DNA from 2 places in the Alteriqipengyuania lutimaris genome. Region 2 is predicted to be linked to the other one. Evidence: riboswitches for the same ligand, from Rfam matches in the RefSeq annotation. Region 2 holds a riboswitch; the other holds the start of a gene.
What was found. A riboswitch is a leader RNA that binds a small molecule or an ion and turns the genes downstream of it on or off. The one in region 2 is predicted to bind cobalamin.
Positions count from the first base shown of each region.

Region 1: it holds a riboswitch for cobalamin, as region 2 does, so the genes downstream of both, DL238_RS14410 (TonB-dependent receptor plug domain-containing protein) here and DL238_RS07050 (TonB-dependent receptor plug domain-containing protein) in region 2, are expected to answer to the same signal.

Region 1 covers NZ_QRBB01000002.1:248,917-254,165, forward strand. Annotated here, with positions in the region: gene DL238_RS14410 (TonB-dependent receptor plug domain-containing protein) at 48-2,009, opposite strand; cobalamin riboswitch at 2,108-2,342, opposite strand; gene DL238_RS14415 (cell wall hydrolase) at 2,609-3,649, shown strand; gene DL238_RS16420 (hypothetical protein) at 3,789-4,103, shown strand; gene DL238_RS14425 (putative bifunctional diguanylate cyclase/phosphodiesterase) at 4,277-5,249, shown strand, end outside.
Region 2 covers NZ_QRBB01000001.1:1,472,334-1,477,582, forward strand. Annotated here, with positions in the region: gene DL238_RS07050 (TonB-dependent receptor plug domain-containing protein) at 1-1,609, opposite strand, end outside; cobalamin riboswitch at 1,781-1,972, opposite strand; cobalamin riboswitch at 2,045-2,254, shown strand; gene DL238_RS07055 (hypothetical protein) at 2,464-3,066, shown strand; gene cobO (cob(I)yrinic acid a,c-diamide adenosyltransferase) at 3,063-3,677, shown strand; gene DL238_RS07065 (cobyrinate a,c-diamide synthase) at 3,674-4,972, shown strand; gene DL238_RS07070 (RNA polymerase sigma factor) at 5,207-5,249, shown strand, end outside.

The DNA of each region.
Region 1 (5,249 bases), on a different contig from region 2:
CAGAGCGCACGCGATCATGCCGCTCAGCAATGGCGCGGCGCGCATTGCTACAGCCCCACGCGGATCCCGGCGAAGGCCCCGCGCGGCGCCTGGTTGTAGCCGGCGGCGGTTTGGTACTCCTCGTCGAACAGGTTCTCGACCCGCCCGAAGACCTCGACCGGCCGCTCGCCCGCGATCAGCCCCAGCGGCACGCTCACGCGCAGGTCGAACACGGTGTAGCCATCCAGAAGCACGTTGTTGCCCGCATCGTCGAACGCCTCGCCCACGATCCGCAGATCGCCGCCGATGACGGGCGCGCCGATGGTTTCGGGCAGCGGCGCCCAGTCGAGCGACAGCGTGCCCGCGTGTTCGGGGCGCCGGGCCAGCCGGTTGCCGAAATTGGCGGTGCCATCGCTGCGATTTTCGGCCTCGGTATAGGCATAGGCGGCGCGCAGCCGCAGACCCTCGACCGGCGATGCGCCCGCTTCCACCTCGATCCCGCGCGCCCGCGCCTGCGTCACATTGTCGTAGGTGCCGAAGGGCCGGTTTTCGCAGATGCCGGTCTGGTCCGGACAGCCAATAAAGGCGATCAGGTTCTCGCTGTCGCGCTGGAAGGCGGTGACGCTGGCATAGAACGGCGAAATCCGCGTCCCGTAGGCGAGCCCCAGATCGTAGCTGGTGCTTTCTTCGGGCTGGAGCGCCGCGTTGCCGTAGTCGGAGAAGAGCTGGTACAGCGAAGGCGCCTTGAAACCTTCGCCCACGCTCGCGCGCAGGCGCAGGTCGGGCACGATCTCGTAGGTGAAGTCGCCGCCGAAGCTCGTCGCTCCGCCGAAATCCTCATGTTCGTCCTGCCGCAGGCCGAGATGGCCGGAAATGCCGCGGAATTCGATCCCGAGCTGCGCGTAGGCCCCGAAGATCGAGGTTTGGGCGTCGCTGACCGCCCCGTACGACGTGCTCTCGTAGTCGGACCAGAGGTTCTCGGCCCCGAAATTGACGATCAGCGGACCGATCGGCCGCCATTCGCCGCGCAGTTCGACCCGTTCGGAACCCCCGTCGCTTTCGAACGTCGGGTCGAGCCCTGAGCCGGGCAGGTTCGCGCGCTCGATATCGGATACCGAATAGGCCCCGCGCAGGTAGAGCGGCCCGCCGTCGTAGAGCGCGCCGACCACGCCCGAAAGCTGGCGCGTCTCCTGCACCTCGGGCGTGTCGCCGAGGGTGAAGCTGGGCGCAGGGAAGCCATCGATTTCGAGCGTGCCGTCGGCATAGCGGCCGCTCGCGAAGATTTCGAACGTGCGGCTGAGATAGGCGCGCCCGCGCAGGTTGTAGGCCTGCTGGCGGAAACCGTCGGGCTCGGTCCCGCTGGCGGCGGCCGAGAAACCGTCGGTCGTCAGGTAGCTCGCCGATCCGCCGAGAAAGCCGATATCGCCCGCAATGCCGCCTTCCACGCTGGTGGAAACGGTCTCGCGCGAGCCCGCCTCGACCGAGCCGGCGAGGCCCGTGCGCTCGAAAGTAGAGGCGACGAGCACCCCGGCGAGCGCATCCGCGCCCCAGATCACGGAGTTGGAGCCGCGCAGCAGTTCGACCTTGGCAAGGTTGCTGCTGGTCAGCGTGCCGAAGTCGAAACCGCCAGCGGGCGCGGCGGTATCGGCCACCCGCACGCCGTCGATCAGCACCAGCAACTGGTCGTTGCTCGCGCCGCGCACCGATACGCCGGTCGTCGCGCCCAGCCCGCCGGTGCGGTTGATGGTGACGCCGGGCACGCGCTGGAGCACGCGGGTGAAGTCGGGGCCCTGGATGTCGGCGATTTCCTCCGCCCCGATCACGGTCACGGGCTGGCCTGTATCCTCGACCTCGCTCGGGCTGCCGGTGACGGTGATCGTCGTGGCTTCGTCGTCGAGGGTGTAGGCTTCGGACGCCAGAACCGGATCGCCCCCGCCCTGCTGCACGTCGTCCTGCTGCACGTCGTCCTGAGCAAGCGCCGGTGTGGCCAGCCCCAGGATCGAGCACCCGAGAAACAGAAATTTACGCATGTCTTCTCCATCACAAGCCTTGCTGTCGCTCATGACGGAAGGCGTCGGACGCATTGCGACACCCTTCCTCCGCTGCCCTCGGTACACCCCGCCCGTGGCCGAACGACGTATCGCAGGCAGGTCTCCTGGCTCCCGGATCGTCGCGGCTCCCCCCACCTTCCCGTTCCCGCGCCGAAGCGTCGAGGGACAGTGGCGTTTTGGGCGGACCGCTCCCCGGTCACAGTTGCGGGGGCAGCCGGGGCTTGTCCGCTCCGCTATTCGCGGTCCGGCTCCCCGTTCCCTCTTAGGCGGGCGGGCCATCCGCCCACCCACACCTGCAATACGCGGGCGGCCGTAGGCGCATTCACGCAGGCGGGCAACACCGCTCTTTCGAGCCGTTGGACAAGTTAGCTGGGCGTTAACCAGATTGCTTTACCTGTAGGTACGATATGTCCCGTAATGTAACCGTGCGGTCAGTCCCAGGCGCGCCCCAACCCCTATCGTCTTAGACTGACCGTATCTTTTCCGCTTCAGTCAGGATTGCTTTGCCCCAGGCCTCCCGCCCGACACCACCGGCCGCGCGTTCGCCGAGAACCCGTAGGCCATGGCGCGGGATTGCGGTGCTGGTGGGTGCCATCACGCTCCCCGCGATGGGCGCGCAGGCCGAGTGGCGCATGCAGCAGGTCGCCCCGCAGGCGAGCGAGATCGTGGCGAATGCACAGATCGAACCGCTCGAGAGCGAGCGGGCGGGCGCGACCTTCCCCGGCTCCGCGCTCTATTTCCTCGCCGATCCCCCCGCTGCGGCCAGCTTTGCCAATGTCGCGGTCGACACACCGGGCGCGGTCAATCCGATCGCGGCGTGGAACGGCGATCCCGATGCGGCGATCGCGATCGAGACGGCGGGGCCGGCCGCACGCGGCTTCGTCAGCCGCGGTACCGGGATCGACAAGGCGCGCGCGCTCGATTGCCTTGCCAAGGCGGTCTATTACGAGGCCGCGAGCGAGAGCGAGGGCGGCCAGCGCGCGGTGGCGCAGGTGGTGCTCAACCGCGTGAGCCATCCGGCCTATCCCAGGACCGTGTGCGGCGTCGTCTACCAGGGATCGCAGCGGCGCACCGGCTGCCAGTTCACTTTCACCTGCGATGGGTCGCTGAACCGCAAGCCTTCGGCGACGCACTGGGCACGCGCGCTCTCGGTGGCGCGCCGTGCGCTCTCGGGCGAGGTCTATGGGCCGGTCGGCCTCGCGACCCATTATCACACGACCTGGGTGAATCCCTACTGGGCGCCCAGCCTCGCGCATATCGGCACGATCGGTGCGCACCGCTTCTACCGCTGGCCGGGCGCCGCCAGCCGCCCCGCGGCCTTCAGCGATTTCTACTCCGGCGGCGAACCTTCGCCCTCGCCCGCACGCGCGGCCCAGGCCAGCGATCCCGCACCCGATCCGGTGGAAGTCGCGCGGGACTATGCAAGCGCGGGCGCAGCGCGCGAGCCGGCATCGGCATCGGCACCGTCCTACACCGTGGCTGCCGGAGCGAACGGCAGGCAACCAGACCCGGCCGCCGGCCGCACGCAGCCCGATCGCCCGCAACCCGCGACCGAGGGACCGGGCAGCGTCCGGCCGGAATATGCCAATAGCGGGCAGTGGATTTCCCGCCCGCAATAAGGCCGCGAGGGCGCGTCCGACCCGGCCCGGCTCGCGGGACGAGGTTAATTGCGCTAAACCTTGATTATCCGCATAAAATTCACGCTGTGTACCTACCGCTGAAGGGACAGCGAACACACGTTCAAGGATTGTCCCATACATGAGTCGCGGCCTCGCCCCCACGCGTCCTTCCTACCGGCTCTCTTACTCCGGCGCCCTGCCCGTACGCATCCCGGAAGCCGCCAACGACAATGTCGCGCCGGGTCGCACCGCGCAGAGCGAGGGCGAGCTGCGCGCTGCGCTCGACCATTTCGCGCGCCACCACCTCAACGCCGCGCACGACGCCTACGAGCGCGCCAATCATGCGCTGGCAAAAGGGGACCAGACCGATTTCCACTACTGGGCGGACGTCTGCCGCGCGCTCGATCGCCGTCTGGCGGGCACCCTCGCCAGCGGAAGAGACGGCCAGCCCTGAGACATCCAGGGCCCCCGCCGACCGCATTCGGCTCCGGTTTTGGGTGCGAGGGAGTGGTAACGCTCCCGTTAAGCAATTCGTGACGGTTACTGCTTAGTCCGGTGTCCACGATGATGCCCGGAGATATCCGTCGAGCCTACAGGATGCTTCTTCGCCGATTGTCCGGCGACGAGATGAGCGAACGCGCGCGCCGTGTGCTCGTCACGACGCTCTACACGCACCCCTTCAGCCTCGCGAGCGGCGCGGTCATCGGCACTCTGATCGGCGTCTTCCTCGCGATTAACGTTCCCGAACCGCCGGTGATCGCCTGCGTGGTGGTGTTCTCGCTGGTGGGGATCGCCCGCGTGTGGTCCTCGCTCCGGCTGGTGAAGACCGACGACACGTCGACCCACGCGCTCGAATTCTGGTTCGAGATCGGCGCGTTCTCCTACGCCCTGCTGTTCGGCGTGATCGGCGCGATGGCGCTGGTGTACGATACACCGACCCACGTCGCCGTGGTCGTCGTCGTCAATGCGGTCGGTTACGGCATGGCCATCACCGCACGCAACGCCGGCCGGCCCGAGATCGCGCTGGGCCAGATGACCCTGGCGTTCCTGCCCATGTTCATCGTGTCGCTGTGGATCGGAACCTTCCCGCTCTACGTGCTCGCGCTGACCATGTTGCTGGTCGCCCCCACCATGGCGCTGGTGACGCTCAACGTCGCGCGGCTGCTGCGCACCTCGATCTCGGAAGCGGAGACCAGCGAGCGGCTGGCACGCAAGATGGAGGTCGTGGCGCACACCGATGTCGTCACCGGCCTGCACAACCGTGCGGGGCTGAACGACATGCTGGTCAACCAGCTGATGAAGTCCGATCCGAACCGCCCGATGGCGCTGTTCTGGATGGATCTCGACCGGTTCAAGGAGGTCAACGACCTGCTCGGCCACCAGATCGGCGACCGCGTGCTGTCCGAAATCGCGCGGCGCCTGCGCGACGGCCTGCCCGAAGATGCGGGGATCGCGCGCTTCGGCGGCGACGAATTCGTGTTCTTCTGCAACGTCGAAAGCCGCAAGCAGAGCGAAACGCTGGCGAACCGCATCCTCGAGCAGATCATGCGCCCCATGCGCCTCGACGGAGAGCGGCTGGAAATTAGCGGCTCGCTGGGGA
Region 2 (5,249 bases):
CGGTGCGATCCTCCGCCTCGACCCAGCTGAAATTGCCGCGCGCGAAGATCGCGCCGAAGCGCGCGTCGCCCGCAAGCTCGACGCCGCGCGCGCGGGCCTGGTCGACATTGGCGTAGTAGCCAAAACGCTCAACATCGCTGCCGGGAATGAAGCATTCGGGCGGCAGCGGGCCCGGGGACGGGCAGTAGGCGAAATCGATCAGATTGTCGGTGTCGCGCTCGAAATACACCGCCGAGAACGTCACACGCTCATCCAGCAGATCTTGCTCAATCCCCGCTTCCCAGCCCTTGGCATGCTCGGGTTCGAGGTCCGCGAAACCATACTGGCTGAACAGCTGGTAGAGCGAGGGCGCCTTGAAGCCTTCGGAATAGTTCGCCCGCAGCCGCGTGCCCCCATCCCATGGCTCGAAGCTCGCGCCGGCGCCGAACACCGTGTTCTCGCCAAAGCGCGTGTGATCGTCGTAGCGCACCCCGCCATCGATCGTCAGCCCGGCGACCGGCGTGACGCGCGCCAGCGCATAAAGGCTGTTCGTGTCCGCCTGTGCGCGGGTCACCTCGACCGGCGCGGTATTGTCGCGCGGGGAGGCGGTGCGCATGCGCTGTTCCTCGCGCTCCGCCCCGAAGGAGACCTGCACCATATCGGACAGCGTCAGGTCGCCCTGATATTCGTAGCGGCGTGTGCGCCCCTGCGCGTCGAACGTCTGGTTGCGGACCGATCTCGCAGGATCGAAATTGTCGCGGTCGGTCCGGGTCTCGATGAAGGCGAGGCGGTTGATGAGCCGCCCGTCGAGCACGGTCGCGTTGATCCCAGCATAGGTCGCCCAGGTCTGCGTCACACCATAGGCAAGCGTGTCGCCCGAAGAGCCGTCGAAATCATTGCTGCCATGCGAGTAGTAGCCGCGCAGGTCTGCCGAGAGCGTGGGCGCGATCCTGGCTGTCAGAGTGCCACTGGCCGACTGGCGTTCGAACCCGTCCCGCTCGGTCCCGCTGGCGCGCGCGGAAATGCCGTCGGTGGTGAAGGTGCTGCCTGCGATCCGCCAGTCGAGCAGTTTGCCGCTGCCGCCGACGCCCGCGCGCGCATTCAGCGTGTTGCGCGATCCGCCCTCGATCGAGACACGGCCTTCGAGCGGCGCGGTGGGGCGGTTGGTGCGCACGTTGACCACGCCGCCGATGGCATTGCTGCCCCACAGGATCGACTGCGGCCCGCGCAAGATTTCGATCCGCTCGATATCGTCGGCGAACAGGTTGCCGAAATCCGCGCCGCCATCGGTGGTGGAGGCATCGGCCAGCCGCATCCCGTCGACGACGAGGACGGCCTGGCCCGCATCGGCCCCGCGTATGCGCAACGAGGTGGCGGTGCCGTAGCCGCCATTGCGGCTCAGGCTGATGCCGGGCGTGCGCACCAGCACGTCGGACACCGCGATGGGCTGGTCCTGCTCGATCCGCTCGAGGTCGAGCACGGTGACCGAGGACGACACGCGATCGGTCTCGACCGGCGTGCGGAGGGCGGAGACGACGATGGTATCGTCGGTGTCCTGCGCATGGGCGGCGGTGGAAAACGACAGAACAGCGGCGAGCGCCAGGATAGAAATACGATAGTTTTCGGGCATGAATATTCCCCAGAAGTGACACGACGCTCCGCGCGGATCGTGTCTGGGGAATGACGGGAACAGGCACCGCGAGGCGCACGCACCAGCCATCCCATCCGGCACGCGCCGCACGAGGCAATGGCTGTCGTTTCTCGAGGAAGACCCCGTTCGGCCGGCACACCCTGTCCGGACGAAGAACGACGGCGTCAGGCAGGTCTCCTGGCTCGCGGGTCGATGCCGGTCGGGCCGCCTTCTCGGGCCGCTTGCGCGCCCCAATGGCATGATGGCCGATGGCTCTCCGCTCACAGTTGCAGGGGCAGCCACGGTCTTGAACCGCGTTCCCTTTCAATCCCCTCTCGGGGAACCTGAAGCTTGACCGCCCGATATGCGGGGGCGAAGCGCGTGGCAAGCTGATTGTGCAATCGCGAAGCCTTGCCTGCGCTGCCGATCCTCCATATCAGGGGCGGCGTAACGGGTGCCCGCAAGGGCTTAATCGGGAAGTCCGCCAGGCTGGCATCGCCAGCCCAATCCGGCACTGCTCCCGCAACTGTAACCGGTGAGCGGACCGCCATCGCGCCATTGCAAGGGCATTGCGCCCTTTCGAGAAGGCGGCGGTATCGCGTCGAACCGGCAAGTCAGGAAACCGGCCCGTTGCCGTCGTTCTTCGCCCGGGCGGGATGTACCGGTCGAAAGAGGGTCCGATCCCTTGGTGGACGACACCTGTGTGTGCGTTGAAGAGGGAGGGCCGTCATCCGGCACTCGCGATCCTGTTTGTGCGCCATGGCCCCCGGTCATGGCCTTCTGTCCCGTGGCCCCTGCCTTTGCGGCTGGGCGCTCCGGGCAACGCATCGTTGCAACTTCAAGGGAGTCCAATGATGTCCGATCTATCCACCACCGCCCCGTCCGATCACGCGATCCGGCGGTTCGACATTCTCGTCTTCGCCGCGCTCGCCGCGGTCATGCTGGCGACCCGTCCGCATTCGCTGAGCGAATTCGTGCACCTGCCCGAAACCAGCCTCGCCAGCTTCCTAGTCGCCGGGTTCTACATCCGCCCGCGCCTTGCCTTCCTCGCGCTGTTCGCGCTGGCCTTCGCGATCGATCTCGCGGTGATCGGGATCGAGGGTGGCGAGAGCTTCTGCTTCACCATCGCCTACTGGATGCTGCTGCCCGCCTATTGCGTCATGTGGCTGGCGGGGCGCTTCGCCGCCGCGCGGCTCGAGGTGAAGCCCGCGCATCTGCCCGCACTGATCGCCATCGTCGCGGGCGCGGCATTCGTTTCCAACGCCTTTTCCAGCGGCGGGTTCTATGCGCTGAGCGGGCATTTCCCCGATGCGACGCTGGCCGGCTGGCTGCCGCGCCTCGAACGCTATTTCCCCGGCACGCTGATCGCCACGCTGAGCTGGACCGGCATCGCGGTGGTCGCGCATGTCACGGCGCGCAGCCTGACGGTCCAGCGCGTGCCGGACAGCACCCGGTGAGCGAGACCGACAAGGAAGAGATCGATCGCCGCCACCGTGCCCGCACCGCGAAGCGCAAGGCGGTGGTCGACAAGCGGATTGCGGCGGCGCAGGAGGACAAGGGCCTGCTGCTGGTCCTGACCGGGAACGGCAAGGGCAAGTCCTCCTCCGCCTTCGGGATGGTCGCGCGCACGCTGGGCTATGGCCACAAGGCGGCGGTGTTCCAGTTCATCAAGGGCAAGGAGGAAGTGGGCGAGCGCGCGTTTTTCGCACGCGATCCCAACATGCGCTGGGAACGCTGCGGCGAAGGCTTTACCTGGGAAACGCAAAACCGCGACCGCGATATCGCCGCCGCCCGCGCGGGGTGGGAAAAGGCGAAGGAGGCACTCGCCGATCCCTCGATCCACCTCGTGGTGCTCGACGAGCTGACCTATCTCATCACCTATCGCTATCTCTCGCTGGAAGAGATCATGCCCGCGATCGAGGCCCGGCCGCCGATGCAGCATGTCGTCATCACCGGGCGCGGCGCAAACGACGTGTTCCTGGAGGCGGCGGACACGGTCAGCGCGATCCGCGATGTGAAGCATGCCTTTCGCGCGGGGGTTCGCGCGCAGAAAGGCATCGATCTTTGACCGGCAGCGCGCGCTGCCCCGCGCTGATGGTCGCCGCGCCTGCGTCGGGGCAGGGCAAGACAACGATCACCGCCGCCCTCGCACGCCGCTACTGCGATCGTGGCCTGCGGGTGCGCGTGTTCAAGTGCGGGCCCGACTTCCTCGACCCGATGATCCTCGAGCGGGCGAGCGGGCATCCGGTCCTCTCGCTCGACCTGTTCATGGTGGGCGAGGATGATTGCCGCCGCCTGCTCTACGAGGCGGCGTGCGAGGCGGACATCATCCTTGTCGAAGGCGTCATGGGCCTGTTCGACGGCGATCCGTCGGCTGCGGATATCGCCGCCCGCTTCGGCCTCCCGGTGCTGGCGGTAATCGACGGTTCGGCCATGGCGCAAAGCTTCGGCGCGATCGTCCACGGCCTCGCCACCTACCGCAGCGATATCGCGCTGCATGGCGCGATCGCCAATCGCGTGGGAAGCGCGCGCCATGCTGCCATGCTGGAAGACAGCGTGCGCGCGCCGGTGCGCTGGCTGGGTGCAGTCGAGCGCAGCGCCGACTTCGCCTTGCCCGAACGCCATCTCGGCCTGCTGATGGCGGATGAGATTGCCGGCTTGGACGAACGGATCGCGGCCTGCGCGCGAGGGCTCCCTTCCGCAGTGGACGAGCTGCCGCCGCCGGTCACCTTTAGCCCCGGTACGAGCGAAGCCGCGCTTCCGCCATATCTCGAAGGACAACGCATGGCGATCGCCCGCGATGCCTGTTTCGCCTTCATCTATCCCGACAATCTGGCGGTGCTTCGCGAGCTGGGGGCGGACCTCCATTTCTTCTCCCCGCTTGCGGGAGACTCATTGCCCGATTGCGATGCGCTCTGGCTGCCCGGCGGCTATCCCGAACTCCATGCCCAAGCGCTGGCGAACAACCGCGCTTTCCTCGATGCGCTGCGTAGCCATCACGAACGGGGCCGGCCGATCCTCGCCGAATGCGGGGGCATGATGGTTTGCGCGCAGGAACTGCAGACGATCGACGGGCAATCGCATGGCATGGCGGGGCTGATGCCCGGCCGGACGATCATGCAATCACGCCTTGGCGGGCTCGGCCTGCAAGAGTGCCGATGGTCCGGTGGCACAATGCGCGGGCACGCATTTCACTATTCGCGAATGGAAACGCAGATGGAGCCTTTCGCGCGGTCCCGCAATCCGAATGGAGGATCCGACGAGGCAATCTACCGCCTGGGTTCGCTCCTCGCCAGCTACGTCCATCTCTATTTCCGGTCGGACCCCAACGCCTTGGCGGCAATCGTTCACGGGCATTTTTGACGACCCATCGGGCCGATAGCGCACAGCGCAGTTCCACATCGTGCGGGCCGGGCCTTCCAAGCCTACTCCCCCCTTACCTGCGGCCTGCCTACTAGCCGGCCATCGCCAGCCCCCGCGCCGCCGCCGATGAGGTGAGCGCATGCACGACACTCGACACCACTGGCTCTTTGCAAGCCAGACCATATCCGTATTGTCGGATTTCGGGTTCGCAGACGTCAGGATAGATAGAGGGATATGTCGAGGATCCCAGAGATGCTGGAAAAGGCGCGGCGGGCCG